4 regions of the Parvibaculum sp. MBR-TMA-1.3b-4.2 genome follow, and region 1 is predicted to be linked to each of the others. Evidence: riboswitches for the same ligand, from Rfam matches in the RefSeq annotation. Region 1 holds a riboswitch; each other region holds the start of a gene.

Region 1 (7,655 bases):
AGCTCGGCATCGGCAATATTGACGCTGGTCGTGGTGCCGTCGCACGCACCCGGTACGAAGGGGCTGCAAGCCGCGTAAGGTGCCGGCTGGTTCACCTGCAGATCGATGAAGTTTTCGCCGTCCGTGTAGTAGCGAGACGCCTTGATCTCCAATCGATCATTTTCCTCCAACAAATCGTCGAAGGTCACACCTGCGCCGAATTCAAACGTATCGGTCTTCTGGGCTTTCAGATTGGGGTTCGGCGTAAAGCGGTTGGTATGACCGGCCGTTCCCGGCCCGAGGTCGCCCGGTGCAAACGTGAAGTGCACGCCGGTGCTGTAGAGTTCATCCATCGTCGGCGCCCGGAAAGCTTCCGAATAGCTGCCGAACAGGTTCAGCCATTCGACTGGCATATAGCTCCCGCCGATGCGTGGCGACCAGGCGCTGTCCTGATTGTCTACACCGGCCTGAGAGGATTCACTTTCGAACCTGTCGTAGCGGAGACCCGGAACGACATAGAGGTCACCCGGCAGGAAGCCGAAAGGCCTGGTCCAGTTGATTTCCGCCTGTGCGAAACCGCCGATGAAGCTGTCTTCCGCATCGGGCACGCCGCCGCGTACGCCGCCTCCCGCAGCTCCTTCCTGCTCGTCGTGGTATCCCTCGGCACCGATTGTCAGTGTCGTGAAGATATCCTCGGTGAGAGAAAAGCGGCTGCGGTTGTCGACTCGGAAACCATAGGTATCCACGTCACGCTTCAGCAGCTCGCCCGCGGGCCCCACGCCATTATTGTCGAGGCGCAGTTCGTCGGCCTTGAAGCTCTGATAGTAGGCAATCGATTTCAGGTCCACCCAGGCACTGGCCGGATTGAAGTCGTACCCCAGGCGGTAGGTTTCCGAGACAAGGTTTTTGTCGGCATAATCGTTGCCGTTGGCCTGCCCGTTATTCGGCTCGATGGCATCATTGTCGAAGCGCAGGAAGCTTGCTGTGAACTTGTGTCCGCCGCCGGCGTCGTAGGAGCCCTTGAGGAAGCCGGACAGGATATCGTCATCCGATTCGAGTTCCGAGCCGCTGCCGAGTTCGATCGAACCGGATTCACGCTTCGTCAGGCTGCCCACGATGCCCAGACCGTCCAGGGGACGCGACATGGCGGTTGCCGTGGCGTGATATTCCCGGTTGGCCGTCTGGCCGCCCAGACCGAACGAGGTCTGCGTTTCGCCCGCGGCGAGCGCCTTGAGCGGGTCGATGGTACGGAATTCGATCACGCCGCCCATGCCGCCGCTGCCATAGAGCGACGACGACGGACCGCGCAGCACTTCGGCGCTGTTCACCACGGAGGGGTCGATGAAGAAGCGGCCATCATGACCGGAACTGAAGTTCTGGCGCACGCCGTCGATCAGGATCACCACATCGGGGCCCGAAAAACCGCGAATGGACGGCACTTCGCCGGTGCGGCGCGGGCCGCCGGTGAACATCACGCCCGGCACGTCGCGCAGAATATCGTCCGGTGTGGAGGCCTGTTTGAGGTCGATCTCGTCCTTGTCGATGACCGTCACCATGCCCGGATATTCATAGGCGGTGATGCCGCTGCCCGTCGCCGTCACGGTGATCGGCGCGGTGATGGCGTCTTCCGCCATCGCCGGCGCGGCGAGCCCCATCGCCGCGACGCTGCAAAGCGCGGTACTTGTTGCAAGCTTCTTCAAAAATTCTGCCGGACTGCTGCCAGACATGGATGCCCCCTTCACTGGTGGAAAGGTCCTGGCTGGCTGAGCACATCTGTCGCGGCAGGCGCGACCGGCAGTGGCTGGCTCGGACGAGATACTGTCGATTGATGAAGCGCCGTCCGGAGTACAGGCGGCGCCCGGTCTTCTACTTGGTCAGGATCAATTTGCCCTTCGAGGTTTCACGCAAGAGGTAGTGCTCGCCACGATGCTCGATCACAGCTTCCTTGCGCGTCGAAAGCAGGGTTTCCGAACGGATGACGGGCGTTGCCGTCCGCTCTTGCCGATCCACCGGCCCTGCTCCTTCTGTCTTACTCATCCGCCCCTGCACAATCCGCCTGGATCCCGGGATCCAGAAAACGGGCTAAAGCCCCGACTTCGTAACTGCGGACCTTGTATCGTTACTGCGAGTCATTTGCAATAGCATCTTGAGCGGATGAACTCACTTAGCTGCAACGCAGAAACAGGCAGCTCTCAAAGCATTGCGTCATATACAGAAAACCGCGGCCGAGGGAGCCCGGCGACGGCTGATTTTCATGACGGATTGGGATGATTTAGCCGGAGCGGCCCGATGCGGATCCGGAACTGACCCGGCACGGAACCGGATTGGCTGGGGCGGCAGGATTCGAACCTGCGCATGACGGGATCAAAACCCGTTGCCTTACCGCTTGGCTACGCCCCAAAAAGAGGGCCGGAACATAGCCCCATGGCTTTGCTCGCGCAAGCGGCGGCGCTTGCGACGAGCCCCGGAAAAGCACGGAATCCGGCCTTGCGGCGTACGCGTACAGGCGATATAAACCCGCCTCCAGAGAACGTCGGAGTGTAGCGCAGCCTGGTAGCGCACCTCGTTCGGGACGAGGGGGTCGGAGGTTCGAATCCTCTCACTCCGACCATTCTCTGTTTTCCCCTTCCCTTGCCCGCAAATTGCCTGCTCCCTCGCGCAGATGTGTCTTTGCATCGCCAGCCGGGATGTGGATCATGTCGCCCATGGCAATCCGCGCAGACAAGCGGCCTTCAGGGAGAAAAGCATGAAACCCGTCCTTTACGACTTCACAGCCGCGCCGAGCCCGCGCCGCGCGCGTATCCTGCTCGCCGAAAAGGGCATCGAGCATGAAAACGTGCAGGTGGACCTTGCCAAGGGCGAGCAGCTTTCCGACGCGTACAAGAAGATCAATCCCGCCTGCACCGTCCCGGCGCTGAAGCTCGAAAGCGGTACCATCCTCACGGAAAATCTCGGTATCGCGGCCTGGGCGGAAGCGGTGAAGCCGGAGCCGGCGCTTCTGGGCACCACCCCGGAGGAAAAAGGTCTGGTGATGGGCTGGAATGCGCGGATCGAATTCGAAGGCTTGATGCCCATCGCCGAGGTTCTGCGCAACACCTCCAAGGGCATGGCGGACCGCGCCCTGCCCGGCCCCGTCAATCTTGCACAGATTCCCGAACTCGCAGAGCGCGGGTCTGTACGCCTCACCCGTTTCTTCAACGTCCTGAACGAGCGCCTGAAAGGCCGGGATTATATCGCCGTCGACAATTTCTCCCTCGCCGACATCACAGCGCTCGTCTGCGTCGATTTCGCGAAATGGGTGAAGCATGAGCCGAAGCCCGAGCATGAAGACCTCAAGCGCTGGCACGCAGCGGTTTCGGCCCGGCCCAGCGCCAAGGCGTAGCCGTCGGCCCAAAATGAGCGTGTACCGTCATGCTGATCGAGACAGCCCGGACGAGACTTCGGCAGTGGCGCGAACCGGATCGGGACGCGTTCGCCGCCCTTAACGCTCATCCAGAGGTCATGCATGATCTTGGCGGCCCTATCGACAGGCGTTCGAGCGATGAAAAGTTCGATCGCTATGTCATGGCCTACGAGACACATGGCTTCACCCGCTGGGCGATTGAAACCTTTGCGGGCAATTTTCTCGGTTATGCGGGCATCATGCCCTCGCGCCCGGGACATCCTCTCGGTCCGCACACCGAGATCGGCTGGCGCTTGCAACGCGAAGCATGGGGGCACGGATATGCAACGGAAGCCGCGTCGGCCGCGCTTGCGGACGGCTTTGCGCGTTGCGGCCTGACAAAGGTATTGGCCTATACCGCGCCCGACAATCTCCGGTCGCAGGCGGTGATGGAACGGCTCGGCCTCATCCGCGTCCCCTCACTCGATTATGAGGAAGCCCATAATGGCGGCATGTGGCGGGGGCTTGTGTGGATCGCCACGGCCTCTCCCTCATTTGACACCTAAAACCACGCCCCTATAGTGCCGCTCGCTTTCATGGTTCTTCACGCAAGCCGAAAGGCGGAAGGAAGAGGCAAGAGGGAACAGGGTGCGGCGTGCCGATGCACGTCAATTCCCAGGCTGCCCCCGCAACTGTGATCGGTGAGGCTGCGTTTCATGACATGCCACTGGCCATTGGTCCTTTTTCAGGATCGGCCGGGAAGGCGAAACGCCGCCGACGACCCGTAAGCCAGGAGACCTGCCAGAAAGCGCGTCATCTGCCGGTGGCCGGGGTGTGCCAACGGGGCGGTGATTTCCGCTTATGGTGACGCGTCAGGTCGATGCGCGTCGCCGGGCCCCTTTCCCGACAGCCTGCCGCCTGCCGCGTTTTCCGACAAGCGGCTCTCTCTCGCTTCCCGTAAATACGCGCTCTCCACCGGTTCCTGCGGCCGGGGTCTGCCGCGATCATGTTACGGGGGGTCCACCCATGTTGAAATTCGACCGGCGATCTATCGCCTTTCTTGCCGTCGCCGCCAGTGCCACGACTGCCTTTGCCGCCAGCGCTCATGCCGAAACGGACAGGATTTCCGACGGCATCCTGATTACCGGCAATCTCGAACCGCTTCCCACCAAGGAAGTCACCTCGAGCTACACGATCATCACCGCGAAAGACATCGAGGAGCATCAATATCTCCGCCTCACCGATGCGCTGAAAACCGTGCCGGGCCTCAATGTGGTGCAGAGCGGTCCGCATGGCGCCCAGACGTCCATTTTCATGCGGGGATCAAATTCCAACCAAACGCTTGTGATGATGAACGGGCTACCGCTAGAAGATCCGTCTTCTCCCAGCGGCGCGGCTTCGATCTCCAATATCTCGCTTGGCGATGTGGAGCGCATCGAAGTGGTGCGCGGTCCGCAAAGCGGCGTCTATGGCAGCCAGGCAATCGGCGGCGTCATTAACATCATCACCAAATCCGGCACAGGCGCATTGTCCACACACGCCAGCATCGAAGGCGGCACGCTGGGCACACTGAATGCAAATGGCTCGGTGAGCGGCGGTTTCGGCTCGACCAACTACTATTTTGCCGCCTCGCATGAACGGACCGACGGCTCCGACATCACGCCTGCCCGCATACGCGGCACACAGCCTGAGGAGAAGGACGGCAACGAGACCACCTCCATCTCAGGCAATATCGGCCAGCGTTTCGGCGAAAATGTGAAAGGCTCCATCTTCGCGCAGTTCGTCGACAGCTCGGTCGATACGGATGAAGACGGATCGAACGCCTCCTTCACACCCTTCTACGACAACCCGAACAGCACATATGACCAGCAAAAACTGCTCATATCGGGCAAGCTCTCGGGAAAATTCTTCGGCGGCAAATGGCGTCCGACGCTGACCGGCGGTTATCTACATCAGCAGGGCCAGAACAAGGATCAGCCCGATGCAGGCGGCTCCATCTATTCCAACGACGTGACCTTTACGTCGGAAACGCTCAACGCCGCATTCGACAACAGCTATGATCTGCTTGACTGGAACACGCTTTCCTTTGGCACCACCTACCGGCACGAAAAGTACGAAGCCCATGGTTTCCGCGATTTCGGTCCCACCTACCGGATCAATGAACAAAGCAAAGCGGACAGAGATCAGTTTGCGGTCTATGCGGGCGAGCATCTGAACTTTGCCGATCAGCTCTTCCTGAACCTCAATCTGCGCTACGACATGCCGGTGGACTACGACAACCATTTCTCCTTCACTATCGCGCCTGCCTACTATCTGCCCGATAGCGATACACGCTTCACGGCGAGCTATGGCACAGGCTTCAAAACGCCATCGCTCTATCAGCTCCATGGTTTCTCAACGAACAGCTTCGGCGTATTCCGGGGCAACCCCAATCTGAAGCCCGAGAAGAGCCGCGGCTGGGAAACGGGCATCGAGCAAGGCTTCTTCGATCATGCCCTTGTGACCGGCGTCACATGGTTCCAGACCCAGATCGACGATCCGATCGTGACTAATTCGGCAGGCACCACGACGCAAAACGATCCCGGCTTTACCGCCAAGGGGATCGAGGCATTCGTCAGTTTCGACGTGATGCAAAACGTGTCGGCCCGGATCGACTACACCTACACGCTTTTGAAGACGGATAGCTTTCAGGCGGCGTTCTCGCGTCGCCCGCGTCACCAGATCGGCCTCACGGCGGATTGGCAGCCGATGGAAGGCACATCGCTTGCGACGGATATTCAGTGGATCGATCCCTATCGCGACATTCCGCGCGACGGCTTCGGCTACTACCTAAACCCGACGCCCTACACCATCGTCAACATCTCCGGGTCGCAGAAGCTCACAGACAATGTGACGCTGACGGCGCGGGTCAACAATCTGCTCGATCAGAAATACGAGCCTGCCAATGGCTTCCAGGCCCCGGGCATCGAAGCACTGGCAGGTGTGACCGTTTCCTTCTGACGGCACGTCGTCCTAAACGCGACTATGCCCGCCCCTTGTTGGGGCGGGCATTTTTCTTTCTGGCCGGGGTTCAGCGGCCGGTGAAATTCGCCGCGCGCTTTTCCACGAAATGCGCAACGCCTTCCTTGAAGTCCTCGCTGGCGAAGCTCTTTTGCATTTCATCGTCGCCGATGGCGAGCGCGGTATTGAAATCCTGGAACATCGCTTTCCAGACCTGCCGCTTCATCACCGTCATGGACCGCGGCGACACGCTCGTCGCGAGTGTGCGGGCATAGTCCATCACATTGTCCATGAAATGCTGGGCGTCGAAGCTGCGATTGACGAGACCGATGCGTTCGGCCTCGCGCCCGTCGAATTTGCGCGCCGACATCAGAAGGTCCATCGCATGCGCAGGCCCCACCAGATGCGGCAACAGCCATGAAACGCCATGTTCGGCGACGAGCCCACGGCTCGCAAAGGCTGTGGTGAATTTCGCATCCGCCGCGGCAAAGCGCATATCGGCATAGAGCGCCACCACGAGACCGAGCCCGGCGGCAGGCCCGTTGATCGCGGCGATAACGGGCTTGGGCACCTCCATCAGAAAGCCGAAGCGTCCGCCATAGGCGCCCTCGAGATCGGGGCCCACGGCGGCCTTGAACGCGGCCTCTGCGTCTTTACCGTCGGATTGCTCGCGCTTTTCGCCGCCCGCCGCTTCGATCTTCTGGAGAAGATCCATATCGGCACCGGCGCAAAAACCGCGCCCGGCCCCGGTCAGCACGATCACGCGGACTTTCTTATCCGCGCTGGCTTCGGCCATGGCAGCCTTCACGCTCTTCTCCATGGCGCCGGTCCAGGCATTCAGCTTGTCCGGCCGGTTGAGCGTGACCACCGCCACACCGTCCCTAACCTCATAGAGGACGTCCTCATAGGTAGCCATCGTCGTTCCTCCCTCATGTCATTCTTGTGAGGGGAACTATAGCGCGCGAGATATGAAGCCGCGATGGGGCGGATTACTCGGCATCCTGCGCCGTGTCCCTTGCCTGTTGTGCGGCACGCGCCGACCAGGCGGCCCGCAGCGCATCGCGGCAAGGCCGGGAGAAACGCGGAGCATTTTCGCGAATGCAGCTGCGCATCTTCTCTTTCCCGCCGCCGATGGCGGACCGGCAATATTGCTCGATATCCGCCCGGCAGGTCTGGCGGATCTGTGCATGCGTATCGGCCTTTGCGGCACTTGCGGCGGCCAACAACAGAAACAGACCGGCCATGATGGAAATGGTGGACTTGCCGAGCAGCGCTTTCATCGCCATACCCCGAA
Region 2 (7,655 bases), 390 kb from region 1:
GGTGCCGCGTTCACCGGCTATGAAATTCATAATGGCCGAAGCAAGGGGCCGGATACGTCCCGGCCCGGTTTCACGCTGGAAGGCCGCCCACATGGCGCGCGTTCCGCCGACGGGCGCGTTGCCGGGTGCTATGTGCACGGTCTTTTCGACAAGGCGGGTTTCCGGCAATCCTTCCTGCGCTCGATGGACCTTGCCGTGACGGGCAGCACCGACCATCTGGCAACCGTCAATGCTGCACTGGACGAGATTGCCGAGGCAATGGAACGCCATCTCGATCTCGATACCATGCTCAGGATTGCGCAAGAGGCGCCTTGAGCACGAGCGGCAGGCCCGCCATGACGGCCACGACGCCGTCGGCCTGTCCCGCAATGCGCTGATGCATCCGGCCCGCTTCGTCGCGGAAACGCCTTGCCATTTCGTTGTCGGGCACGATGCCCCACCCCACTTCGTTTGAAATGAAAACGATGCCGGCCTTACAGACCGAGATAGCGTCCAGCAAATCATCCGTCGCCGTTTGCACATTCCACTCAGCACCCATGAGATTGGACAGCCATAGCGTCAGGCAGTCCACCAACACAGCATCGCCACCACCAACCTCGTTGCGCAGAATGTCCGCGATGGCCAAAGGCTCTTCAATCGTGCGCCAGCGCTCGCCGCGACGCGACCGATGATGCGCGATACGCACCGCCATCTCACCGTCATGCGCTTCCGCCGTGGCGAGGTAGACGTGACGAGCCGCACTCGCCGCCACGAGACCTTCGCCATAAGCGCTTTTTCCCGATCGGGCGCCCCCCAGAACGAGAAGCGAAAACGGCCCATGTTTAGGCAGGTGGATTGCGGACATCGCTTACACTCCCATGAGGATCAGCAGAACCATGACGGCGAGCGCGCTGCTTTCTACCATCTCGACGCCTGCGCCGAGGCAGTCGCCTGTCTGCCCGCCAAGACGGTATTTGAGAAAGAGCCACCAGGCCCCGCAGGCAAGCGGAGCAGCCAGAAGCACCGGCGCGACGATTACGGGAAGCACAAGCAGGATTGCCATGACGATTATGGCGAGCTTGTCGATTTCCCAACCGAACCGCTCGCCCATACCTGCTCCTTCCGCTCCCGGCGGCCTGAGAACGGGCAGTGTTGCCGACCAGAGAAGAGGGCCGAAACGGGCCCAGGCGAGAAGCGGCACAAGCAACCAGCCGCCCCCCTCCCTCGTCAGGAGCATGAGGAAGACGAGCTTCGTCATGAGCTGCATCGCCAATGCGATGGCAGCAAAGGAGCCGACATGCGGATCCTTCAGGACGGCATGGAAACGCGTCGGATCGCCGTGCGCAGCACCCAGCGCATCTACAAGATCGCCCAACCCGTCGAGATGAAGCCCGCCTGTCACCCACACCCAGAAAAGAAGCGCCAGCACCGCGCCCGCCCACGGGTCGAGGCCAGCACCCAGCATGAGGATGACCGCAAGCATGACCCCAAGCACCAGGCCGACAAGCGGAAAATAGAGCGAGGAACGGGAAAGATCGGTGGACGAAAAGTGCTCCGTTCGCGGCATAGGTAGCCGCGTCAGGAACTGAAAGGCAAGGATGGCGCCGCTGTAGTGCCTGTCCATCTTCATCCGCTGAGCCCCGTCAGGCCAGCGCGCCATACTCCAAACGTTTCGTCTCGGAAGAACTCGAACTCAAGCATCGAGGCCGGCGGCAGGGCAATGTTCCAGGCCGCCGCGAGCGGGATGCCGACATAGAGTTCCAGCATGGCGCGCATGACGCCTGCGTGGGTGATGAGCAATGCGGAAGCAGCGCCGCCGAATAGGACGCCGCGTATCGCGCCATCGACCCGCGCCGTGAAATCGCTCCAGCGCTCTCCTTCCGGCGGTGGAAAGCGGTCCGGATCCTGCCAGAACAGGGAGAGAGCGGATTCGCTCTCTTTCCAGAGATCCTTGCTGCTGCGTCCTTCCCATCGGCCGAAATCGAGTTCGCTCAAGCCGGTTTCAAGCGCACAGTCTTGCGCAAAGAAACTGGCAAAATCGGCGCAGCGGCGAAGAGGCGATGAAACAACACGATCCCAACGACGTCCGCCGCAGCGCTCGCGCATTGCCGTCCATCCGCTCTCCATCAAGGGCGGATCGGAGCGGCCGCAAAAGCGCCCCTGCATCTCCGTTTCGCCATGCCGGAGCACGGAGAGCTTCATGCCCCGTCCTCTTCCGAAGCCTTTTCCGAAACGCCCGCGCTTTCGAAAGTCGCCATGCCCGCGTGAAGGGCGCATGCCAGACGCAACAGCGGGAGGGCCGCCGCCGCGCCGCTCCCCTCGCCCAATCGCATGCCGAGATCGAGAAACGGGGATGCGTTCATCTCGTCCAACAGAATCCGGTGCCCCGGTTCCGCGGATGCGTGAGCGAAGAGGAGCCAGTTCGCCACACCGGGATTTACCCGGCAGGCTGTAAGCGCTGCAGCGGAACAGATGAACCCGTCGACCAATACGGGAATGCCGGCCTGCGCCGCGGTTACGAAGGCCCCGGTCAATGCCGCGATCTCGTGCCCGCCGACACGCATCAAAATATCGAGAGGATCACCGCCATCCGTCAGCCCATGATGTTTCAGCGCGTCCGACAGCACCCGCGCCTTGTGGGCAACTCCGTCCTCTGTCAAACCGGTCCCCGGGCCGCAGATTTCCGAAACAGAACGCCCCGTCAACACAGACGCAACCGCCGCGGCGGAACTGGTATTGCCGATCCCCATTTCGCCGAAGATCAGCAGATCTGCGCCCTCTTCCGCCGCGCGCCGAACCGCCCGCTGCCCGGCGGCAAGGTCATGTGCCAATTCCTCATCGCTCATCGCTGGCTGGTTCCGGAAGTTGGCCGTGCCCCTCGCTTTCTTGTCGATAACAACCGCCTCCGGCAGCTCATCGGCTCGGGACCCCGCATCGACGACCGACAGCACGGCGCCCTGCTCGCGCGCCAGCACGGAAATCGCAGCACCACCCGACACGAAATTGAGGATCATCTGACCGGTCACTTCCGCGGGGAAGGCGGATACGCCTTCCTCGACGATGCCGTGATCGCCCGCAAACACGACAACATGAGGCGCACAGATTGCGGGGCATTCGCGCCCCTGCATGGCGGCAAGGGAAATCGCCGCCTCTTCCAGCCGCCCGAGCGAGCCGGGTGGCTTTGTCAGCTGAAGCTGCCGCGACGCCGCGGCCTGCCGGGCCTTCAGGTCCGGCGACCGGGTGGGCGCACTCAGCCAATCATTCGTCGCCATACCGTCACTCATCACGAAGCATGCCGCGCCAGAGAAGGTAACCAACCATGTCTGCCTCCCTCAATGACAGGGAAAGCTGAGCGAGTGGCGGCCGTCATGCACATACATGCCCTTGATGAGAGAGGTTGCCCCCTCTTCAGCGCCCACGAAATAGATGGCCAGCAAAAACAGCCCAAGGCAAAAACTCGAGCACCGGAATGGGGACCGGCGGGCGGAAACATAGGAGGTGTCGGGCATTCTCATTCTCCCTGGGATTACGCGTCCCGTTGAAGGAAAGTCAGGCAGAATGAACGAGGGTCTGGCTACGGAACAAAAGACATTCCGATTACAGTGGCGCGACCGCGCCGGAATTACACCGGCTTCCCCGCTCATCGACGGAAGGCGAAGCTATTCAGCGCCCGCAGTTAAGTCAATCCAACCTGTCAGGCGCTCGCGATCGCTGAAAAGTTCATCGATCGCGAGTTTTGAATTGACGAAATTTGCGATCCGAGCCGGTGCCGAGTATCAGAACCGACATTCGAGTGGAACACAATCGCTACGGTCTGACACCTTGAATTGCCGAGATTATGCTTTCGTGCATGTGCACAAAGACAGTCCACCAAAGAACAAACCTACCCGGCAGACAGATCGCGAACAGGACTCTTTACAGATTGAGAAATCAGGCGGCTACATCCATGTCGAGTTTGCTGCCGACAATCTCCGCGTGTCCCTGGATCCACCCGACGACTGCCGCTCGACCTTACCGGATGAATGTCGCGACACGGATGTTTACTCAAACCGTGCAGCGTCTTGGTGGCGAACAAACAGAGCAGATGGAAATTCCGGCATTCGAGCTTCCATTCACCGACAAGAGACGCATCCAGCAGGCAATCAGCTCGCTTCGCAACCGAGTCTCGCGCACTTTCGATGCCCCTATATCCCCCGCTAGGTCGAACGCATACTCAACATCACTCCGAAGGAGCGCCGCCTCTGGACAAGAGACGGCCGACTGACCCTGGCAGGTAAGCGGCACTCGAACCGAAGCGGTTCCGGCTTCTCCGTACGCCTCTTTTCGGCAAAGCAAATCGCCCATCTGGAGAAGCAGCCATCTACAATAGAAGCTTGGCGAAGACAGGATAGGTACGCTTCCAGCGCGGCAACTGATCAAACTGGAGTCGAGAAGTAGATCCGTGCAATTTCCCTCGAGCGATTCAGCACTCAGCACTAAATTTGGGAGATACATGGCGCAAGGAGCTGTCCCGTTGCCCTTTGGCGCATTTGGGAGGTTCACGGGGTCCAGGTCAAGAAAACCCAAGCACAACCTGAGAAAACATTCACCTCGTGCCCAAGTGGACAGCCATGTTCGTCTATGTGGGGGCTATGGTGCCCAGGGGCGGAATCGAACATTTCTGATAACCTGCTGATTTTATTTAACAAGTGGATCGCTTAGGGGCGAAGATACCGTCAGAGATACTGTCGGGTGATCAAGCTCATGCAAGTCCGCGAAGCAGCCGCTCTCTGACCCGCTCTACTACACCCGAGGGATCGTCATTCAGTTCGCATTCCCAGACCGTCAGGACCGTCCAGCCGGCCTGTTCAAGCTCCCACTGTTTCTGTCGATCTCGCGCCACGGTACGCTGAAACTTGTTTTGCCAGAAGTCCACTCGAGTCTTTGGAGTTGTCGCTCTAGAGCACGCATTGTGACGGTGCCAGAAGCAACCATGGACAAAAATGACTGTCCGGTATTTCGGAAAGATGATGTCCGGCTTGCCTGGCAGATCAGCTCCGTGAAGGCGAAACCGGAACCCCTCTCGATGAAGCAGGCTCCGTAGCAATCGCTCCGGCTTGGTATGCTTACCTCTAATGCGAGACATGTTCCAGCTTCGGCGCTCGACAGATATCCGGTCGGCCATTTTCTCCTGTCCGAGATTACGTCCAAAACCTCAGCGACAAACCATGCAGTCTGCCAAGTAAGATATTGCGGCACCACTTTGCCGATTTGATAATACTGGGCGACACACAACCCATCGAACCTACAGCTACCAGCGGAAGCCTTCAGATGGGTAGACACATTTGATAATGTTACGACATTTCGAAGGATCGCTCCAGGCAAGGTAGTGCACATCATTGGATCTGCGTGAACATTCCAGACGCGCCGCCGACATGTTGATTTCGGCAAATCACTACAGACCGATGGTCAAGACTGGGGCCGAAGCCATCACTTGTTTGGGAGAGATAAGTAGGAATTACAACGAATATCCAGTCCTTTCCTGATGGAACCGGGGAAGGTATCCGCACGGATATATTTCCTGAAAAGAAGTTCGGATTTAGTATTGCAGGAACGAAGCCTCGCCATCATTCTTGATCTGACTTCCTTTGACACGATGTTCGCCGTTTCTGCCTTGGTCGTCTTGCACAGACCTCGTATAAAATCGCCATGAAATCAAATCAGGTTTTTCGTACCATTGATCTCTTCGCGGGCCCCGGTGGCCTCGCCGAAGGCTTCTCGACGTCGGTCGGCCCTGCAGAGTTCAAGATTGACCTTTCTGTCGAGATGGACCCGGGGGCGTTTGCTACCCTCAGATTGAGAAGTTTCTATCGCAACCTCGATTCAAAGGGACGACAGGACTACTTCGATTTTGCCAACGGCGAAATTCCACTGGAAGAGGTCAGACGACGTCATTCCGTCTCGTGGAAGCAAGCGGAAGTGGAAACCGCTATGCTCGAACTTGGCAAGCCGATCGATAACGAAAAGCTCGACAGACACTTGGATGAACTGCTTGAGGATGACGCCGACAATTTTGTGGTGATCGGGGGGCCTCCCTGTCAGGCCTACTCGCTTGCCGGCAGGTCGAGAAACGCAGGTATAGCCGATTACAGTGCCGAGAAAGACAGCAGACACTTCCTATTCCGGGAGTACATCCGCATCCTTGAGAAGCTGCGTCCTAAGGCTTTCGTGATGGAGAACGTGAAAGGGATACTGTCTTCTTCAGTGTCGGGCGGCAGGATCTTCGAGCTCGTTCGGCGCGATCTCGCGAGCGCGGCCGGCCGCGACAGCTATCGTCTCTTCTCTCTTTCGCCCAATCCGGAGAAATCGGGTTATGTTCTAAGAGCTGAGGAACACGGAGTGCCTCAGGCAAGACACCGGGTCATCATTCTCGGATTGCGTCAGGACATCGCCGCAAATCTTGACGACGAAAAAATTCGTCTCACAAAAGCAATGGAAGAAGTCTCGGTCAAAGATGCAATCGGCGACCTACCAAAGCTAAGAAGCGGACTGAGCCGAGAAGAGGAAGGTTTTGAGCGCTGGCAAGAAGCGGTGGCCGGCGCGTTTATCATCGCCGCCGATGCCGCTCCGGACGGCTCGGGTCTTCGCAAAAGGCTATGGCAGCATCACAAGGCCGTCTTGCGCAGAAAGGAAATGACCCGCACTTCGCAGACTTATGGCGTCACGCGTCCGTCGGAATACGCGATCGCGCTTCGCGACGGACGGCTGGTGCGTCCACCGAATCACGAGACGAGGGGACACATGATCTCGGATCTGGCACGCTATGCCTTCTGCTCAACCTTTGCAGAACTCAAGGGGCGCGCCCCGTCTTCGAAGGATTTTCCTGGGGCGCTCGCCCCAGATCATAAAAGTTGGAATTCCGGAAAGTTCGCCGACCGCTTCAAGGTACAAGTGTGGGACAGTCCATCATCAACAGTTACCAGTCACATTTCCAAAGATGGCCACTACTTCATCCACCCCGACCCAACGCAATGCCGAAGCCTGACGGTGAGAGAAGCCGCCCGCCTTCAGAGCTTCCCCGACGACTACATTTTTCTCGGCAACCGAACTTCTCAATACGTCCAAGTAGGGAACGCCGTTCCGCCACTTCTCGCAAGGCAGATCGCTGTGGTTTTAGGGCAGCTACTTTCGGGCAATCTTGAGCAGGCCAGCGCCGCCTAACTCATTGATTCTATAGGCGTTCCTTCTTCGGCCAATCGATTGATGAGAAGCTTCATCGCATTCTTTTCAGGCTTGGTGAGCGCCAGATTGCCGGCCGCCAATTTCTCGAGAGCACGATTGGACTTTTCCGAGAGTAGGCGCCGCTGATTTGCATTGGCGCGAACCATGTCAGCCTTGGGAACGATCGAGAGTAACACGACATCAAGCTCGACCTCATTGTCGATTTTTTTGGTATCGCGCCCGGTCTTCTTTAGGTCGTTCGAGTCATCAAAGCTAAGCGTGACGTACTCCGGAAGAGTGCCCACATCGAAAGTCCGCTTTGAGATCGCGTCCCAACATGCCTGCATCTTGCAGTACTCGCCAACGTTTCGTGCATCAGCCGGGGTATCCTTGATTGCCGCAGACACCTGCGGTGCAAGCTCTTCCAGAAAATCCTGCAGCTCTTCAGGCACGTCCTGAGTCGACCAGATATTGTC
Region 3 (7,655 bases), 380 kb from region 1:
TGCAACTTCTCACTCGCCGTGCCCATCAAGGCTGCGAGCGTATCGCCCAGCGACAGCGGTACGTAGCCGATGCCGACCGAAATCAGAAACAGCGCAAGCAGCAAGGCGCCAAGCGCGGCGTTCAACTGCCAGTTCGCGCGGCGGTTGCCGGCAAGGCGCGCGCTAAGACTATCTGCGGTCATGGCTTACCTCCACATGGCCTGTTCCGATTTCATGGTGTGTGCGGGCGAGAAGCTCCACTGCATTCACAAGGAGCGGGCTCGAGCAGGGCCATAACTTGCCGGGCACCTGAACCAGTTTTCCTTTCTGCACCAGTTCCCAAAAGACAGGGTTGTGGCGAAACAGTCTCCGTACGGATTGGTAAGGCGCATCGAAAAAGCTGGTGACGAAAACATCGGGCGGTGTCATGACGGCCTGTTCCAGAGGAAGCGTTCCCCAGCCTTTCTTGCCCAGTTCACGTTGCAGGTTCCGAAAGCCCGCAGCGCGGATGGCATCGTCCACGAAGGTGCCCGCCCCCGCTCCGCCGCCATCGGAACGAAAGTAAAGCGCAAAGGGCTTTTCCTCGCCCTCCGTTTCCCGGGACACCGCCGCCATTCGTTGCCGGATTTGCCGCACCAGGCGGCGCCCCTCGGCTTCGCGGTCGAGCTTCCTCGACAGGTCGATCACCGTCTCCTCGACATCACCGACGGACTCGCCGACCGGCAACTCGAAATAGTCGATCCCGAACTTTCGCAGGATCCGCTTCAGTTGCGTGTCGCCATAGGCGTTCAGGACGACCAGATCGACATCGGAGAGGATCAGTTCCTCGACCGATCCGCGGTTCTGAGGAAAAGATGCCGCATGCTTCGAAAAATAGGAGAGAGGCGACAGGGACTGATGACTCAGCGACGCGACCTGCTTCGGATCCGCGAGCATCATCAGATACTGATCGCCGCAAAGCGAAACGGACGCGACCTTCGGCGGACCTGCCGCACAGGCTGCGCCCGATCCCCAGCAAAACAGGGCGAGCCAGAGAGCCGGCCATATGGCGGCCCGTTCAGCCACCCCCGAACCCCTTGCCCTTGCGGTCGAGCCCGTCCGGCTCGCACCCCGTATAGGCAGGCAGAAACTTCGCCCACATGGCAAGGCGGGACCAATCCGGCTTATCGGCGACCCGGTCTTCGTCCGAGATGAAGGGATTGGGGAAGAAGAGCGTAATCTGCGGCGTCGCGTCGCCATTGAACATGCGGAAGCCCCAAGTCACCGGGTGCCCTTCCTTATCGAGCCCGCGATAAAACTCGGCCCGGCTCGGACGGCGCTGCACGATGAGCTCGGGCTGGTTGGGCGACTGCGCCGAGCCGTAATTGGTGCCGAGACACAGATGAAAATGTCCGCCCCGTCCCCAGTGAATTGTCATATAGCCGCCGCCCATGGAGATACGCTCGGGCTTGCCCGGACATTTCAGCTCATAGGCAGCTCCGGGGATAAGCGGACCGAATGTCAGCTCGTGGTAGTGGTTCTCAAAGGCATCACGTAGCAGCTTCTCCAGAAACGCCTCTTCGATGGGGAGCGACCATATGTGCTCGACGACGCGGCCTTCCTCGTTCTTCTTCTCCGCTCTCGGGGTGGGTTGCATGTTGCTCTCTCCTTCCGGGAAAAAATACGAGCGGGCGCAAACACGCCCGCCCGCTCTGACTCAAAACCGGTATTTCAGACCAGCATAGAAAGCGCGGTCGGACGTGCCGTAACCGTATTCAGTCTGGTATTGGTCATTGAGGAGGTTTTCGATACGCGCCGTGATATCGAGATTGTCGAACAAGCGATATCGCGCCGCGAGCTTGACGACAAAGGGGTCGTCAAGACGCACGGTATTACCGCTATCGCGAGTATCCACCGTGTGGAGTACGTTGAGATTTACGTTTGCGCGACCGCCAAGCAATACGTAGTTCGCGTTGAAATTGATGTCATGACGGGGTGCGTTGTCGTAGCGCTTACCCGTAGCGTCCTGCACCACATTCCAGGTGTATGCGAGGTTCAGCCGCAGATCGTTCGTCACCATCCAGTCGGCACTCGCTTCCACACCGCGCGAGCGCGACTCTCCGGCGATATTGAAATAGTTGGGAGCCGGCGTACCGAAGGTACCGCTATACTTGATGGCGTTTTCGGTATCGATGTTGAAGTAGGTAACGGAAACCAGCACATCCCCGTTCAGGAAAAGCTGGTCGATACCCGCGTCCCAGCTCTTGCTTTCCTCCGGCTTGAGATCCGGATTGCCGAAATTCGGGTCGCCACAGCACTTGCCATAGAGCTCGAAGAGGCTCGGTGCGCGGAAGCCTGTCGAATAGCTGCTCCGGATTGTCGTCCCGGTGCTCGTGAAGCGATAAGCCGCCGTAGCGCGATATGTGTCGTAGACGCCGAATGCCTCGTGATCGTCCAGACGGGCACCTGCCGAGAGATAGAGATTCTCGACAGGGCTGAACTGGTACATGCCGAACCAGGAATTCGTCCAGACATCGGCGCCTGCCGGGCTGGAATCGGACTCGTAGCTCTCTTCATTCCGCTCGGCACCAACAATGACAATATTGTCCGGATTGAAGGTGAGCGTTCCCTGAACGTCATAGGTCACACGGTCGCCGATGTAATAGTAGGATTGCGTGCCGTTATCGAAACCGTCCCGCTTCGAATAGCTGTAGGCGACACCCGCCTCGCCCACGAAAAAGCGATCCTGCGTCGCAAAGGTGACGCCGCCTCGGCCGGAATACTGAAGGAAATCATCGCCCCGGTCCGGATCGTCTCCGTAGGAACCGCTAGAGGCGTCATAGTTCAACGTCCCCTGCGCGTAGCGGAAATTTCCCTTGATGCCAATACGGTCCGTCAGCTGATAGTCCAGCCGGCCCAGCGACGAGATATTGTCGTAATCCTCGCCCTCGCTATTGCCGGGGAGGTTTTCATCCGCAGCAGAAAACCCGCCCGTATCCAGATACTGCGCGCTGACATTTATGCCGCCGCGATCATCGTCGAAACCGCCCTGCGTACTACCGCCCACAAGGTAGGTATCGTAACTTCCGACCTCACCAAATACGCTGCTCTTGAAGTCGCCGCGCCCGCGGGCTGTCACGATATTGACGACACCGGCGACGGCCTCTCCGCCATAAAGCACGCTCTGCGATCCGCGAAGCACCTCGATCCGGTCGATCCCTGCGGTCCCTAGCTGGGAAAAATCGAACGCCGTCTGCGAACGACTCGGGTCGGACACTTCGACGCCATCGATCAGAACCGAAGTATATTGCCCCGGCAGTCCGCGCATGCGCACGTTAGAATCGGTGCCCTTCGCACCAAACTGCGAGACGGAAATGCCCGGCGTCGTCGTCAACACGTCCAACACCTGGCGCGTCTGCTGCTCTTCCATTTCCTCTTTGGTTACGACGGAAATGGAGGAGCCGGTCTTTTCGATCTGAGTGGGTATCTTGGTGGATGTGACGACAATCCCGTCCGTATTCTGATCAGAATCGTCCGAATTTTCCTGTGCATGTGCCGGCATCGCCAATGCGATACAGGCAAGCGCTGTCGCGCCGAGCAGCGCCCGGCGGAAAACAGTCTGGTGCATAATCTCACCCCGTTAGGCAGGCCTAAGCCCCCGATTGACAAACGGGTGAGCACAAAGTTCTCAATGTCTGATACGGCATAGCCCGCCGCGGAATCCCCTGCACTCAACCCAGTTTACGGTTGTCGCCACTACGGGTTTCCGCTCCTTCGGCTAGTCCCGGCCAAAGGGGGGGCGACGCAGGTAGCAGGTCTCCTGACTTTCGGATCATCGCCCTTGCCGTGCCTTCCCAAAGCGTTTCGCTTCAGTGGCTTCTTACGGTGGGCTCCCCGATCACAGTTGCGGGTACAGTCCCGGATTTGCCGACTAGCGGCTCACCGGATTCCCTTTTATCCCTTGCGGGCACTACCTGACCGGCACATTACATATGAGACATATGCCCGGCAACAATCTTTTGGCCAAATCCCCTCAGAACATTCGTCTCTGCCGGATCAGGAGATAAATGAAGAAGGGAATGCCGAAAAACGCCGTGACGACACCCAAACGCAACTCGCTCGGGGTCGGCAGTAGACGGACGAAACCGTCCGACAGCGTAAGCAGCAATGCACCCGCAACCGCCGAGGGAAGCAGTAGACGGGAGGGCCGGTGTCCAACCATCGGTCTGAGAAGATGGGGAACGACAAGGCCCAAAAAGCCGATCGCACCACTCACCGCAACGGCCGCGCCAACTCCGATCGATACCCCAAGAACAATCCACCCCTGAAGCCTACGCATGTTGATGCCCATGCTTTCGGCCGCCTCTTCACCCAGAGCAAGCGCATCGAGCGCATTGCGTTGGCTGTAGAAAATCGCCCAGGCAACCATCATCAAAGGCAGCGAAAGCCAGACATGCATCTTGCTCCGATCTTCAAGCGAGCCCAAAAGCCAGAACGCTATTTCCGACATGGCGAATGGATTGGATGACAGATTGAGCGCGAGCGAGATGCAAGCGCCCGCCAGCGAACCAACGGCGAGGCCGGCGAGAATGAGCGCCACTGCGGAAACATGGCGGCGCATCATGCCGAAAACGCAGGACAAGGCGAGAAACGACATGCCGATGGCGAGCCCGGGGAGAAGCAAGGGATATTTGTTCGCATATCCGAAGTAGAGCGCGATCACCGCACCGAATGCCGCCGCGTTCGACGAACCAAGCACGGAGCTGTCTGCCAACGGATTTCGCAAATAGCCTTGAAGAACCGCGCCGGCCATGGCCAGCGTCGCGCCGACCCCCATGGCAAGCAACAATCTGGGCAGGCGGATTTCCATGACGATTGCGCGATGGATCTCTGTCCCCTGCCCTGTGAGGGCAAGAAACACCTGTTCCGGCGATATCGATACGGGCCCGACCAACAGCGCACCCAACCCGACAACAAGAAGTAATGACAGCAGAACCGGCCAGAAGGACAGCCACTTGATGTTTCGACGCTCACTTACGAATTGTGCAATAGACACAACAGACCTCGTCCAGATCGGCCCAGCTCTTCGACAGAGCATCCCGTCACTTCAAGTGTCCCGGGATTGTGATAAAAACACCGGCATTCCGGTGCTGGTGAAAGAAAGAGACGCCCAGTTGCGCTTAGCCCGTATTACACTTCATTTCCTGCTCCTTGCCTGCCTCGCTGTCGCGACGCAACGCCCTGCCCATGCGGAGACATTCCACCGGATCGTGTCGCTCAATGTCTGTGCCGACCAGTATTTGCTAGCCCTCGCCGACCCGTCCCAAATCGCAGCGCTGACGATTTTTGCGCAAGACAGGAGCATATCCTTCCTCGCCGACAAGGCCGGCGCCTTCATGACCGTTCCCAGCGCGGCGGAAGCCATCATCAAACTCGATCCCGACCTCATCATCGGCAGCCGTTTTCGCGATACCGACACGAAAGCCATGTTGCGCCGGCTCGGCTACAAGGTTGTCGAGATCAAACGAGCGAACAGCGCGCCGGAGATGATCGAGCAAACGCGCCGAGTAGGAAAACTCCTCGGCAAGCCGGAACGGGCACGCGAGCTGATCGGAGAGATCGAAAAGGCAGCATCGGCCCCGCCTCTTCGCGGCGATGCACCGAGTGCGCTTGTTTATCAGAGAAGAGGTTATGTCTCCGGCTCCAAAAGCATTATTTCCCATGTGATGCGATATGCGGGCCTGCGCAATGAAGCGGAAAAGCTCGGCCGGTCCTCCATCTCGCGCATCTCGCTCGAAGAACTGGCCGTCGCACGACCCGACTTCCTCATTCTCGATACGGAGGCGCTCGGCAAAGGCGATATCGGCTCCGAGGTTCTTCATCATCCCGTTCTCGATCGGCTGTTCAGGAAAGAGCAGGTCATTCGCATGCCCTCTTCATTGACGGTATGCGGCGGACCGTCCTTTCCCGCAGCCGTCGATTTTCTGCGACATGCCGTCTCCCGGATCAGGACGAAGGGCGGCTAGAATTCGATCCCGGCCTGCGCCTTTATCCCTGCGCGGAAGGGATGCTTGATTTCTTTCATCTCCGTCACGAGATCGGCAAGCTCCATCAGCTCCTCCTTCGCATTCCTGCCTGTGATGATGACATGCGTGTCGGCCGGTTTGTTCCGGAGTGTTTCCAGAACTTCTTCCATCGGCAGATAGCCGTACCGCAGAACGATGTTGAGTTCGTCGCACAGCACCATGCGATAGGCAGGGTCCTCGATCATGGATTTCGCCTGATCCCAGGCGCGCCGCGCAGCAGCAATGTCCGCTTCCCTGTCCTGCGTGTCCCATGTGAACCCCTCACCCAGCACGTGAACTTCCACAAGATCCGGGAAGGCCTCGAAGACTTTCATCTCGCCCGTTTCCCACGCACCTTTCACGAACTGGACGATGCCGGTTTTCATGCCGTTCCCGATAGCCCGGCAGACCATGCCCATCGCGGCGGTGGACTTGCCCTTTCCCTTGCCGGTGTGAACGGCGACGAGACCTTTCTCGACCGTCTTTCCCGCCACGATGCGGTCATGGGCGGCCTTCTTCTTCTTCATCTTCTCGTTATGTCGAGCCGTGCGTTCTTCTTCCGTCAAAACCTTGCTCATCAAACGCTCCTTTGGGTGGAAAGGGTGTCGAGTGTGGCGGCAACCGAGTTGCGCAGCGGACGCCACAATTCGCGACGAATGGCTTCGTCGAACCGGTCGGCTATTTCCCGCATCGCGTCCGGATTGTTCTCCTGCAGGAATCCCCGCACTGCTTCGTCGCCCAGATAGGCGTCGAAGACGAGATCGAAGTGATGGTCTGCGACTGCGCTTGTGGAGGCGGCGAAGGCGAAGAGATAGTCCACCGTCGCTGCCATTTCATAGGCGCCCTTGTAGCCATGGCGCATCGCGGCCGCGATCCATTTGGGGTTTGCGGCGCGGGCGCGGACGACACGGCCGATCTCATCGGCGAGCGTCCGGACCTTCGGCGTTTCCGGACGCGAGTGATCGTTGTGATAGAGCACGGGCTCGGCCCCCTTCAGCTCCGTCACGGCAGCGGCCATGCCGCCCTCGAACTGATAGTAATCGTCGGAGTCGAGAAGATCGTGCTCGCGATTGTCCTGGTTCTGCACAATCGCATCGACACCGCCCAGACGCTTTTCGAAGTTGCGACGGTCATTCACACCGTTCGCGCCCTCGCCATAAGCGTAAGAGCCCCAAGTGAGATAAGCCTCGGCGATGTCGGCCTTGCTGCCCCAGACCCCTTCATCCATCAGCACCTGAAGTCCCGCGCCATAGGCACCGGGCTTCGAGCCGAAAACCCGGAAGCCCGCTTCCTTTTCCGCATCGGCGCGGTCCGCGCCCGACGCCACATTCTCATTCACCTCGCGGGCATAGCGCGCGGCCAGCGGATTGTCGGCCTCGTCTTCGTCGAGCTGCATGACGGCGCGGAACGCCGAGGAGAGAAGGTCCGTCTGGGCGGGAAAGGCGTCCCGGAAAAAACCGGAGATACGAAACGTCACATCGACGCGCGGGCGCCCGAGCTTGGCGACCGGCAGAATCTCGAAGTCCGTCACGCGGCCCGACGACAAATCCCATTGCGGGCGCACACCGATCAATGCCAAAGCCTGGGCGATGTCGTCGCCGCCGGTGCGCATGTTCGAGGTGCCCCACGCCG
Region 4 (7,655 bases), 980 kb from region 1:
TATTTCCAATCATAACGGATGCCATTCAAGGATGATGCGCCATGCGGGAAGTTACATTCGCGGCCACACAGATGGCCTGCACATGGGCGCGGGACGAAAATGTCGACCGCGCGGTCTCGCTGGTGCGGGAAGCGGCGGAAAAGGGCGCTCAGGCGATCCTCCTGCAGGAACTTTTCGAGACCCCCTATTTCTGCGTAGACCAGAAGCCGGAGCATTTCGAGCTTGCCGCCGAGGCGATGGAGCATGAGCTCATCAAGCGCATGCAGGAGCTGGCAAAGGAACTGAAGGTCGTCCTGCCGCTTTCCTTTTTCGAGCGCGCGCATCATGCCCATTTCAATTCGCTGGTGATGATCGACGCGGACGGCGAGGTGCTGGGCCTTTATCGCAAGAGCCATATTCCGGACGGGCCGGGCTATCAGGAGAAATATTATTTCTCGCCCGGCGATACCGGCTTCAAGGTCTGGGATACGGCCTATGGGCGGTTCGGCGCGGCGATCTGCTGGGATCAGTGGTTTCCGGAGTCGGCCCGCTCCATGGCGGTGCAGGGGGCGGAGGCGCTCTTCTATCCCACGGCGATCGGTTCGGAACCGCCGCCGGCGCCGCCCATCGACTCGCGCGATCACTGGCAGCGTGTCATGCAGGGCCATGCAGCGGCGAATATCGTGCCGCTGGTGGCGTCGAATCGTATCGGGAAGGAAGTCGGCGAGGAATGCGAGCTGACGTTTTACGGCTCGTCTTTCCTGGCCGGTCCGACCGGCGAGATCGTGGCCGAGGCCAGCCGCGACAAGCAGGAAGTCATCACGGCGACATTCGACCTGGACGAAATACGCAAGCGCCGCGTCGGCTGGGGCCTTTTCCGCGACAGGCGGCCGGAGCTCTATCATCCGATATCCGCGCATCACGGAAAGCCGTAAGGCCGGCGTTTTGCGTTACTCGTGCATGGTGAAGGGCACGATGCGCGGGCGCTGTTTCTTGGCGCGGTACATGGCGCGGTCTGCGCGGTCCATGAGGTCGTGACCGTCCGTTTCGCCATGATAGGTCGCCGTGCCAAGACTAGCCCTGACCGGCAGTTCGAGGTTCGAATAGACAGCCTTCAGTGAGTTGATGCCGCGCACGATGTCGCGGGCGCGCTCTCTGGCGGGGCGGATGTCGGCGCGCACGAAGATCAGGGCGAATTCGTCGCCACCCAGACGCGCGGCGAAGTCGGTCGCGCGGACGCTTCGCTTGAGATAGGCCCCCACCGCGCGCAGAACTTCATCGCCTGCCGCATGGCCGTGTTCGTCATTCACCGCCTTGAAGCCGTCAAGGTCGATAAAGGCGAGGACGCCGGTTTCGTGATAGCGCGCCGCGCTCATCAGATTGCGGTGAAGGATGTCCTGGAAGCCGCGCCGGTTGAGAAGGCCGGTCAGTTCGTCGGTCTGGCTCAGCGCTTCCAGCCGGTGGACGCGCTCATTGAGCTCCATAATGCGGTTTTCCGCTTCCCGCGCATAGGCAAGCGCGCGTTCCATCAGATGGCGGTCTGCGCCGCTGGAGGGGCTTGCCGACATCATGTCGTGAAAGCGCGCGGTCAGTGAATCGGATCTTTCGGCCACGACTTCGGGCGCCGCATAGCTTCCCATCGCCCCCAGATGATTTGTTCGTGCCATCTTTGTGTACCCCCAATCAGGTCCCTCGTACCGTTGCCACGGGACCAGTCCTGGATTTCAGCCTGAACGGTAGGAAGCAAGCAGCTTGCCAAGGGTGAAACACGCGGTTTTCTGCGGAAAAGTGTCGGCAAGGTTTCGGTAGGCAGGCAATTGCTGCCGGGTATGGTTCGTCTTGCTGGGAAGTTGTTTCCTTGACACGCGCGTATGGATCGCCACTCTCGGGACGTTACGGCGTTCCGCCTCATGGCGGGACAAGGGAATCCGGTGCGTTTTTCTAGACAAGGCCGGAGCTGCCCCCGCAACTGTAAGCGGTAAGTGATTGCCCATGATTTGCCACTGATGCCGACGCATCGGGAAGGCGGGCCATCGCATCGATCCGTGAGCCAGGAGACCTGCCGTAATCAAGATGATGTTCATTCCTCGGGCGGGGTGCCCCGAAGGCTGACGGCAGGCGGTGCCATCCGTTTTCCTTTCAGGCCTTCATGCATTCCCCCGACGAGAGCCCGGGTGGGGCGGAAAGGAAGACTTAAAGATGAATGATAACCGGCAATGGATTCTGTTCGGTGTCCTTGGCGCGGCGAGCGTGGGGCTGAGCTATGTGTTCACCTGCGCGATACCGTTTGCGGCACTGGCAACAGTCGCCGCCTTGAATATGAACCGCCGCGACGCATTGCTGCTTGTCGGTGCGGCGTGGGGTGTCAATCAGGCCGTCGGTTTCGGCCTTCTCGGCTATCCTCTTGCGACGAGCACGTTTCTTTGGGGCGCTGCGATCGGTGCGGCGGCTCTGTTGGCGACGCTCACCGTCTTCCAGGCACGATCCGTCATCTCGCGCTTCGGCGGCCTCGGCTCTGCGGCGCTTGGACTGATAGCGGCCTTTCTCGCATATGAGGCGGTGCTTTATATGATGGCACTCGCCATGCAATCGGGCTTCGGTGCCTTTACAGGCGAGATCATGCGGGAAATGTTCGCTGTGAACGTACTCGCGCTGGCGGGGCTCGTGGCGCTGCAAAAGATAGCGGCGTACGCCGGGATACAGGGATCCGGGCGCGGAACGCCTCACGCCGCGGGTTAAATCTCGATACAGGCCGGTCGATCTCTCTGTCCGTCAGGCGGTCACGAGATCGCCCGGCTTGTTTTCCTTGAAGAAGGCGTCGAGATTGTCGAGCGCGCGTTCGGCCATGGCGGTTCGGGTGCTCAGTGTCGCGCTGCCGAGATGGGGCAACAGGAAGACATTGCCCAGCTCGAGATATCCCCGGTGGAAATTCGGTTCGTTGTTGAAAACATCGAGGCCCGCCGCCGCCGGTCGTCCGGTCTTCAATCCCGCGATCAACGCCTCGTCATCCACAATGTCGCCGCGCGCCGTGTTCACCAGCACCGCATCGTCCGGTAACAGGGCGAGGCGGTCCGCATTCACCAGCCCGCGTGTTTCGGGCGTGGAGGCGCAGTTGATCGAGAGAACGTCTGCGACCTTGAAAAGCGAGTCCGCCGTTTCATGGAAGATGGCGCCCTCGGCCTCGCCGGGGTCGAGCGGGCGGCGGTTGTGGTAGTGGATTTCCATGCCGAAGGCACGGGCCTTGCGCGCCACCGATTTGCCGATGCGCCCCATGCCGAGGATCGCCATGCGTTTGCCGCTGACCTCGATGCCCAGCATGCCGGTGGGCGACCAGCTCTTCCATTCGCCCTGTCGAAGCATGCGTTCCGCCACGGTGGCGCCGCGCGCCGCGCCCAGCATCAGCAGGATGGCGATTTCGGCGGTTGCCTCGGTCAGCACATCCGGCGTGTTGGTGACGGCGATGCCGCGTGCTTGTGCGGCGGCGATGTCGATATGGTCATAGCCGACCGAGGCGGTGGCGATTATTTTTATCGAGGCGGGCAGGGCGTTTATGGCGGCCGCGTCGAGCCTGTCGGTCACCGTGGGCAAGAGGGCGTCGCAGCCTTGGGCGGCACGGACTAGCTCGTCGGTCGTTATCAGCCGATCGTCCTCGTTGAGGCGGACTTCATAGCTGTCGGCGGCGCGGGCTTGTGCCCGATCGGGCCATTTCCGGGTGATGAGAATTGTCGGGCGAGCCATTGTTCCATCCGCGATCTGCAAACCATAGATGATTGGTGTAGGCTCTCAGGCTGCGCCGGGGCAAGGCCCCGGGCTCTTGCGGGATTGAGATTCATGCACGTCAGACGCTTTCTTTTCGTTGCCGCCCTGGTCGCGGCGGGGCTTGCGGGCCTGGGTCACGGGGCCGGGGCCGCGCCTTTGCAGATGCATCGGGCGATTTACGACCTTTCGCTGCTCAAGGCCGACACGATGAGCGATATCGCCAACGTCTCCGGACGTATGGTGGTGGAGTGGCGGGGCGGGCCGTCCTGCGACGGCTATACCTCGCTCCAGCGGGTCGTTACCGATATGCGCTCCGACGAAGGGCTTTCGCGCAACGATGTCCGCCTGAGCACCTGGGAGGCGCTTGACGGCAAGAGTTTCCGTTATGAACGCCTGACCTATTTCAACGGCCAGCGTTCGGAAAAGGTGAGCGGGCGCGTCAGGAGCGATCCGGCGGCGGATGAGGCGTCGATTGCTATTGACGGCAAGCCGTCCGTGCCGCTTTCCGGCGCGGTTCTGTTTCCTGCCTCGGCGAATATCGCGCTGATCGACGCCGCGCAGGCTGGCGAAAAAATCGTCGCGCAGAAAGTGTTCGACGGGGCGGAAGAGAAGGCGACGCTTTCCACCGCTTTCATCGGCAAGCCCGTTCCGCCCGGCAAGGAAGCCCGGCGGGTCAAGATCCTGAACGCGGAAGCGGGCAAGCAGCTTACGGGGATGAAGGCCTGGCCGATGCGGGTCGCCTATTTCGAGGACGGGCCGGGCGACAGCGAACCGGAATTCCAGATGGCGTTTCGGCTCTTCCCCAATGGCGTGGTGACGAAACTGGAACTCGACTATCCGGATATGTCGCTTGCCGGGCACCTTGTGGGATTGGAATATTTCTCGCCGGGGAGCTGCTGACCTATTTTTTCGGTAGCGTTCGTCCGGAGATGATGGCGTCCTTCCCGAATTTGGCGCGCAGCTTGTCCATCGCGCGTTCAGCATCCGCCCGGCGCATGGAACCGGGGTCGAGCATGTCGGGCGGGTCGGCCAGATCGCCGTCGGTGAGCTGGGAAATGCCTATGCCGATGAGGCGGAACGGGGTTCCGTCCGCTTCGCGCGCAAGCATCGGCGAGGCCGCGCGATAGATGCGGTCGGCAAGCTGGGTGGGGTCGTGCAGCGTCAGGTTGCGGGTGCGCGACTTGAAATCGCCCGTCTTGAGTTTCAGGACGATGGTCGATCCGGCAAGCCCGGCTTCCTTGGCGCGCGCGGAAACCTTCTCGCAGAGCTTCCACAATGTGCGGTCGAGTTCGGCCTTCAATGAAATGTCGGTCTGGAACGTGACCTCGGTCGAAATGCTTTTCGTCTCATGCGATGGCTCGACGATGCGCGCATCCTGCCCGCGCGACAGCCGCCAGAGCCTGCGGCCCATGACGCCGTATCGGGCCATCAGGTCGTTTTCTTCCATATGCTGAAGCTGGCCGATATGGGTGATCCCCTGCGCGGAGAGCTTCGCATTGAGCGATTTGCCGACGCCCCAGATCATCGAGACGGGCTTTTCCGCGAGGAAGGCGATGGTCTCCACCTTGCCGATCACGGAGAAGCCGCGCGGCTTGTCGAGGTCCGAGGCCATCTTGGCAAGGAACTTGTTGTGGCTGAGGCCGATCGAGGCCGTGATGCCGATATCGGTTTCGATCCGCTTCACCAGCTTTGCCGCGCTGATCGCCGGGCTCGCATGGTGAAGGCGTTCGGTGCCGGAGAGGTCGAGAAAGGCCTCGTCGATGGAGACCGGCTCCACGAGAGGAGTCAGGTCGCGCATCAGCGCGCGGACTTCCTTGGCGACAGCGGCATATTTCGCCATGTCGGGCTTCAGCACCACGGCATCGGGGCAGAGGGCTTTTGCCTTGAACATGGGCATGGCTGACCGAACGCCGCGAATACGCGCGATGTAGCAGGCTGTGGAGACGACGCCGCGCTGTCCGCCGCCGATGATGAGCGGCTTGTCGCGCAGCTCCGGGTTATCGCGTTTCTCGACCGCCGCATAGAAGGCGTCGCAATCCATATGCGCGATGGAAAGCGCATGGATCTCGTCATGCCAGACGAGACGCGGCCGATTGCAGGCCGGACAGCGGGTGACGCGGCCTTCCAGCGGCGTGAAGCAGTCCCGGCAGAAACCGGGCGTGCGCTCTTCCTTTTCTTCCTCTCTTTCGGTGTCCGCTGTCATGGTGTTTGATCTTCCGGCCAGAGCCATGCCGCGCCGCGCCCGCCGGAGGCATCTCCATGGCGATGGCACTCGATCCGTGTACGTACCGTATCGGAAAACACATAAGCCGGCAGAAGCTCGGGCAGCAGCGTGTAAAGCGCGCCGATATTCGACATGCCGCCGCCCAGCACCACCATGTCGGGATCGAGAACATTGACGACGGATGCCAGCGCACGGGCGAGGCGGTCGGCATAACGGCGGATCGCGTCGGTGGCGTCCGGGTCGCCTGCCTGCGCCGCGCCGGCGATCTCTTCCGCCGTTGCCGTGCGGCCCGTCTCGCGCTCGAAGGCGGCGGCAAGGCCGGGGCCGCTTGTCCATGTTTCGATGCAGCCTTGCTTGCCGCAATAACAGGGAGGTCCGGGCCGTTCGTCTTCGTGGGGCCAGGGCAGGGGGTTGTGGCCCCATTCCCCGGCAATCGCATTGGGGCCGGAGAGAAGCCTGCCGTCATGCACGATGCCGCCGCCCGTGCCGGTGCCGATGATGACGCCGAACACGGTTCGGCAGCCGGCGCCCGCGCCGTCCTTCGCTTCGGAAAGCGCAAAGCAATCGGCATCATTGGCGAGGCGAACCTCGCGGCCCAGCCGGTCTTCGAGGTCGGGTCCGAAGGGCCGGCCGTTGAGCCAGGTCGAATTGGCGTTTTTCACAAGCCCGCTGGCAGGCGAGATCGCGCCGGGCATGCCGATGCCGACGGAGCAGGTCGCGCCGCATTCGGTTTCGAGATGCTCAACCATGCCGCAAATGGCGCTCAGCGTGTCGTCATAATCGCCTCGGGGTGAGGGGATGCGCCGTCTTGCGCGCACTTTTCTCCCGGCATCGAGAACGATGCCTTCGATCTTCGTTCCTCCGAGGTCGATGCCGATCCGCATGGCGGAGACTCAAAATCCGGTTGTCGTTTGCGAGGGGCAGAATAGCCGCCCGGACGCCCCGTCAGAAGCCTTCCGCCGCCAGCTTCTCTTCGATGAAGGCTTTTGCCGCGTTCCAGTCGGTGGTGTGGAAATGGCTGTCCTTTGCCGGGCCGAGCAGTTTTGCCAGCCTTTCATCCGCAATGAAGTGGATGCGGTGCGAGGGTTCATATGCCTCGGCCACGGAAGAGATGTTGGGCGGCAGGTCGTCGAGAAAGAAGACCGGAGCCTCCACCAGTTCGGCTAGTTTACGGACGGGACCGCCTTTCAGGCCCTGGTTGGCGATCACGGGGTAATCAAGGCCCTGCGCCGACAGATTGTCGATCCGGGTTCTGCGTTGCGTCAGGGGCAGGTTGGACAGCACCACCACCTGGGCGCGCTTCGACAGTTCGGCAAGGGCGTCCGCCGCGCCTTCGACCGCGTCCAGCCGGTGGGTCTCGGTATCGAAGAAACGCTCGAGCAGGGCGGGCATCTCTTTGGGCGGCACGGGCTCGTTCGTGTCGCGATGCTTGATATTGCCGGAGAGGGCGAAACTTTGCAGGTCGATCCAGAGATTATTGGCCTCCAGATAGCGTTCGAGCCCTTTCAGGAACTCCACCAGCACCTCGTCGCAATCGGTGACGATGAGCGGGCGGCCGCGTTCCAGTCGCAGCTCGTCGAGCTGTGCGGGAACGCTTTCATGAAGGGCCAGCGGATCGGGGGAGGTCATGCGGCGGCTTTACGTCCAGTTTACATGCTCGCCGCCGGGCAGGGCATGGCGGGCGGCCAGCGGG

The links. A riboswitch is a leader RNA that binds a small molecule or an ion and turns the genes downstream of it on or off. The one in region 1 is predicted to bind cobalamin.
Region 2: another riboswitch for cobalamin. It lies ahead of cobT (nicotinate-nucleotide--dimethylbenzimidazole phosphoribosyltransferase); the one in region 1 lies ahead of ACSSVQ_RS05145 (TonB-dependent receptor plug domain-containing protein).
Region 3: another riboswitch for cobalamin. It lies ahead of ACSSVQ_RS06865 (TonB-dependent receptor plug domain-containing protein); the one in region 1 lies ahead of ACSSVQ_RS05145 (TonB-dependent receptor plug domain-containing protein).
Region 4: another riboswitch for cobalamin. It lies ahead of ACSSVQ_RS00360 (hypothetical protein); the one in region 1 lies ahead of ACSSVQ_RS05145 (TonB-dependent receptor plug domain-containing protein).

Annotation. Positions count from the first base shown of each region.
Region 1 is NZ_JBRJHC010000001.1:1,038,293-1,045,947, forward strand. It holds gene ACSSVQ_RS05115 (TonB-dependent receptor domain-containing protein) at 1-1,706, opposite strand, end outside; gene hemP (hemin uptake protein HemP) at 1,846-2,016, opposite strand; tRNA gene ACSSVQ_RS05125 (tRNA-Gln) at 2,305-2,379, opposite strand; tRNA gene ACSSVQ_RS05130 (tRNA-Pro) at 2,514-2,590, shown strand; gene ACSSVQ_RS05135 (glutathione S-transferase family protein) at 2,726-3,361, shown strand; gene ACSSVQ_RS05140 (GNAT family N-acetyltransferase) at 3,391-3,927, shown strand; cobalamin riboswitch at 3,941-4,181, shown strand; gene ACSSVQ_RS05145 (TonB-dependent receptor plug domain-containing protein) at 4,388-6,361, shown strand; gene ACSSVQ_RS05150 (enoyl-CoA hydratase) at 6,432-7,277, opposite strand; gene ACSSVQ_RS05155 (hypothetical protein) at 7,351-7,647, opposite strand.
Region 2 is NZ_JBRJHC010000001.1:1,430,643-1,438,297, forward strand. It holds gene ACSSVQ_RS06905 (cobyric acid synthase) at 1-315, shown strand, start outside; gene cobU (bifunctional adenosylcobinamide kinase/adenosylcobinamide-phosphate guanylyltransferase) at 290-844, opposite strand; gene ACSSVQ_RS06915 (adenosylcobinamide-GDP ribazoletransferase) at 848-1,639, opposite strand; gene ACSSVQ_RS06920 (histidine phosphatase family protein) at 1,606-2,256, opposite strand; gene cobT (nicotinate-nucleotide--dimethylbenzimidazole phosphoribosyltransferase) at 2,178-3,251, opposite strand; cobalamin riboswitch at 3,524-3,657, opposite strand; gene ACSSVQ_RS06930 (very short patch repair endonuclease) at 4,721-5,143, opposite strand; gene ACSSVQ_RS06935 (DNA cytosine methyltransferase) at 5,668-7,179, shown strand; gene ACSSVQ_RS06940 (AIPR family protein) at 7,176-7,655, opposite strand, start outside.
Region 3 is NZ_JBRJHC010000001.1:1,415,740-1,423,394, forward strand. It holds gene ACSSVQ_RS06850 (FecCD family ABC transporter permease) at 1-182, opposite strand, end outside; gene ACSSVQ_RS06855 (ABC transporter substrate-binding protein) at 169-1,044, opposite strand; gene ACSSVQ_RS06860 (DUF7676 family protein) at 1,037-1,615, opposite strand; gene ACSSVQ_RS06865 (TonB-dependent receptor plug domain-containing protein) at 1,676-3,586, opposite strand; cobalamin riboswitch at 3,752-3,948, opposite strand; gene ACSSVQ_RS06870 (FecCD family ABC transporter permease) at 3,992-4,924, opposite strand; gene ACSSVQ_RS06875 (ABC transporter substrate-binding protein) at 4,827-5,984, shown strand; gene cobO (cob(I)yrinic acid a,c-diamide adenosyltransferase) at 5,981-6,601, opposite strand; gene cobN (cobaltochelatase subunit CobN) at 6,601-7,655, opposite strand, start outside.
Region 4 is NZ_JBRJHC010000001.1:57,281-64,935, forward strand. It holds gene aguB (N-carbamoylputrescine amidase) at 42-914, shown strand; gene ACSSVQ_RS00355 (GGDEF domain-containing protein) at 930-1,646, opposite strand; cobalamin riboswitch at 1,859-2,060, shown strand; gene ACSSVQ_RS00360 (hypothetical protein) at 2,179-2,718, shown strand; gene ACSSVQ_RS00365 (2-hydroxyacid dehydrogenase) at 2,752-3,717, opposite strand; gene ACSSVQ_RS00370 (EipB family protein) at 3,811-4,638, shown strand; gene ACSSVQ_RS00375 (DNA polymerase IV) at 4,640-5,941, opposite strand; gene ACSSVQ_RS00380 (ROK family protein) at 5,938-6,846, opposite strand; gene ACSSVQ_RS00385 (hypothetical protein) at 6,908-7,591, opposite strand; gene ACSSVQ_RS00390 (DUF3572 domain-containing protein) at 7,601-7,655, opposite strand, start outside.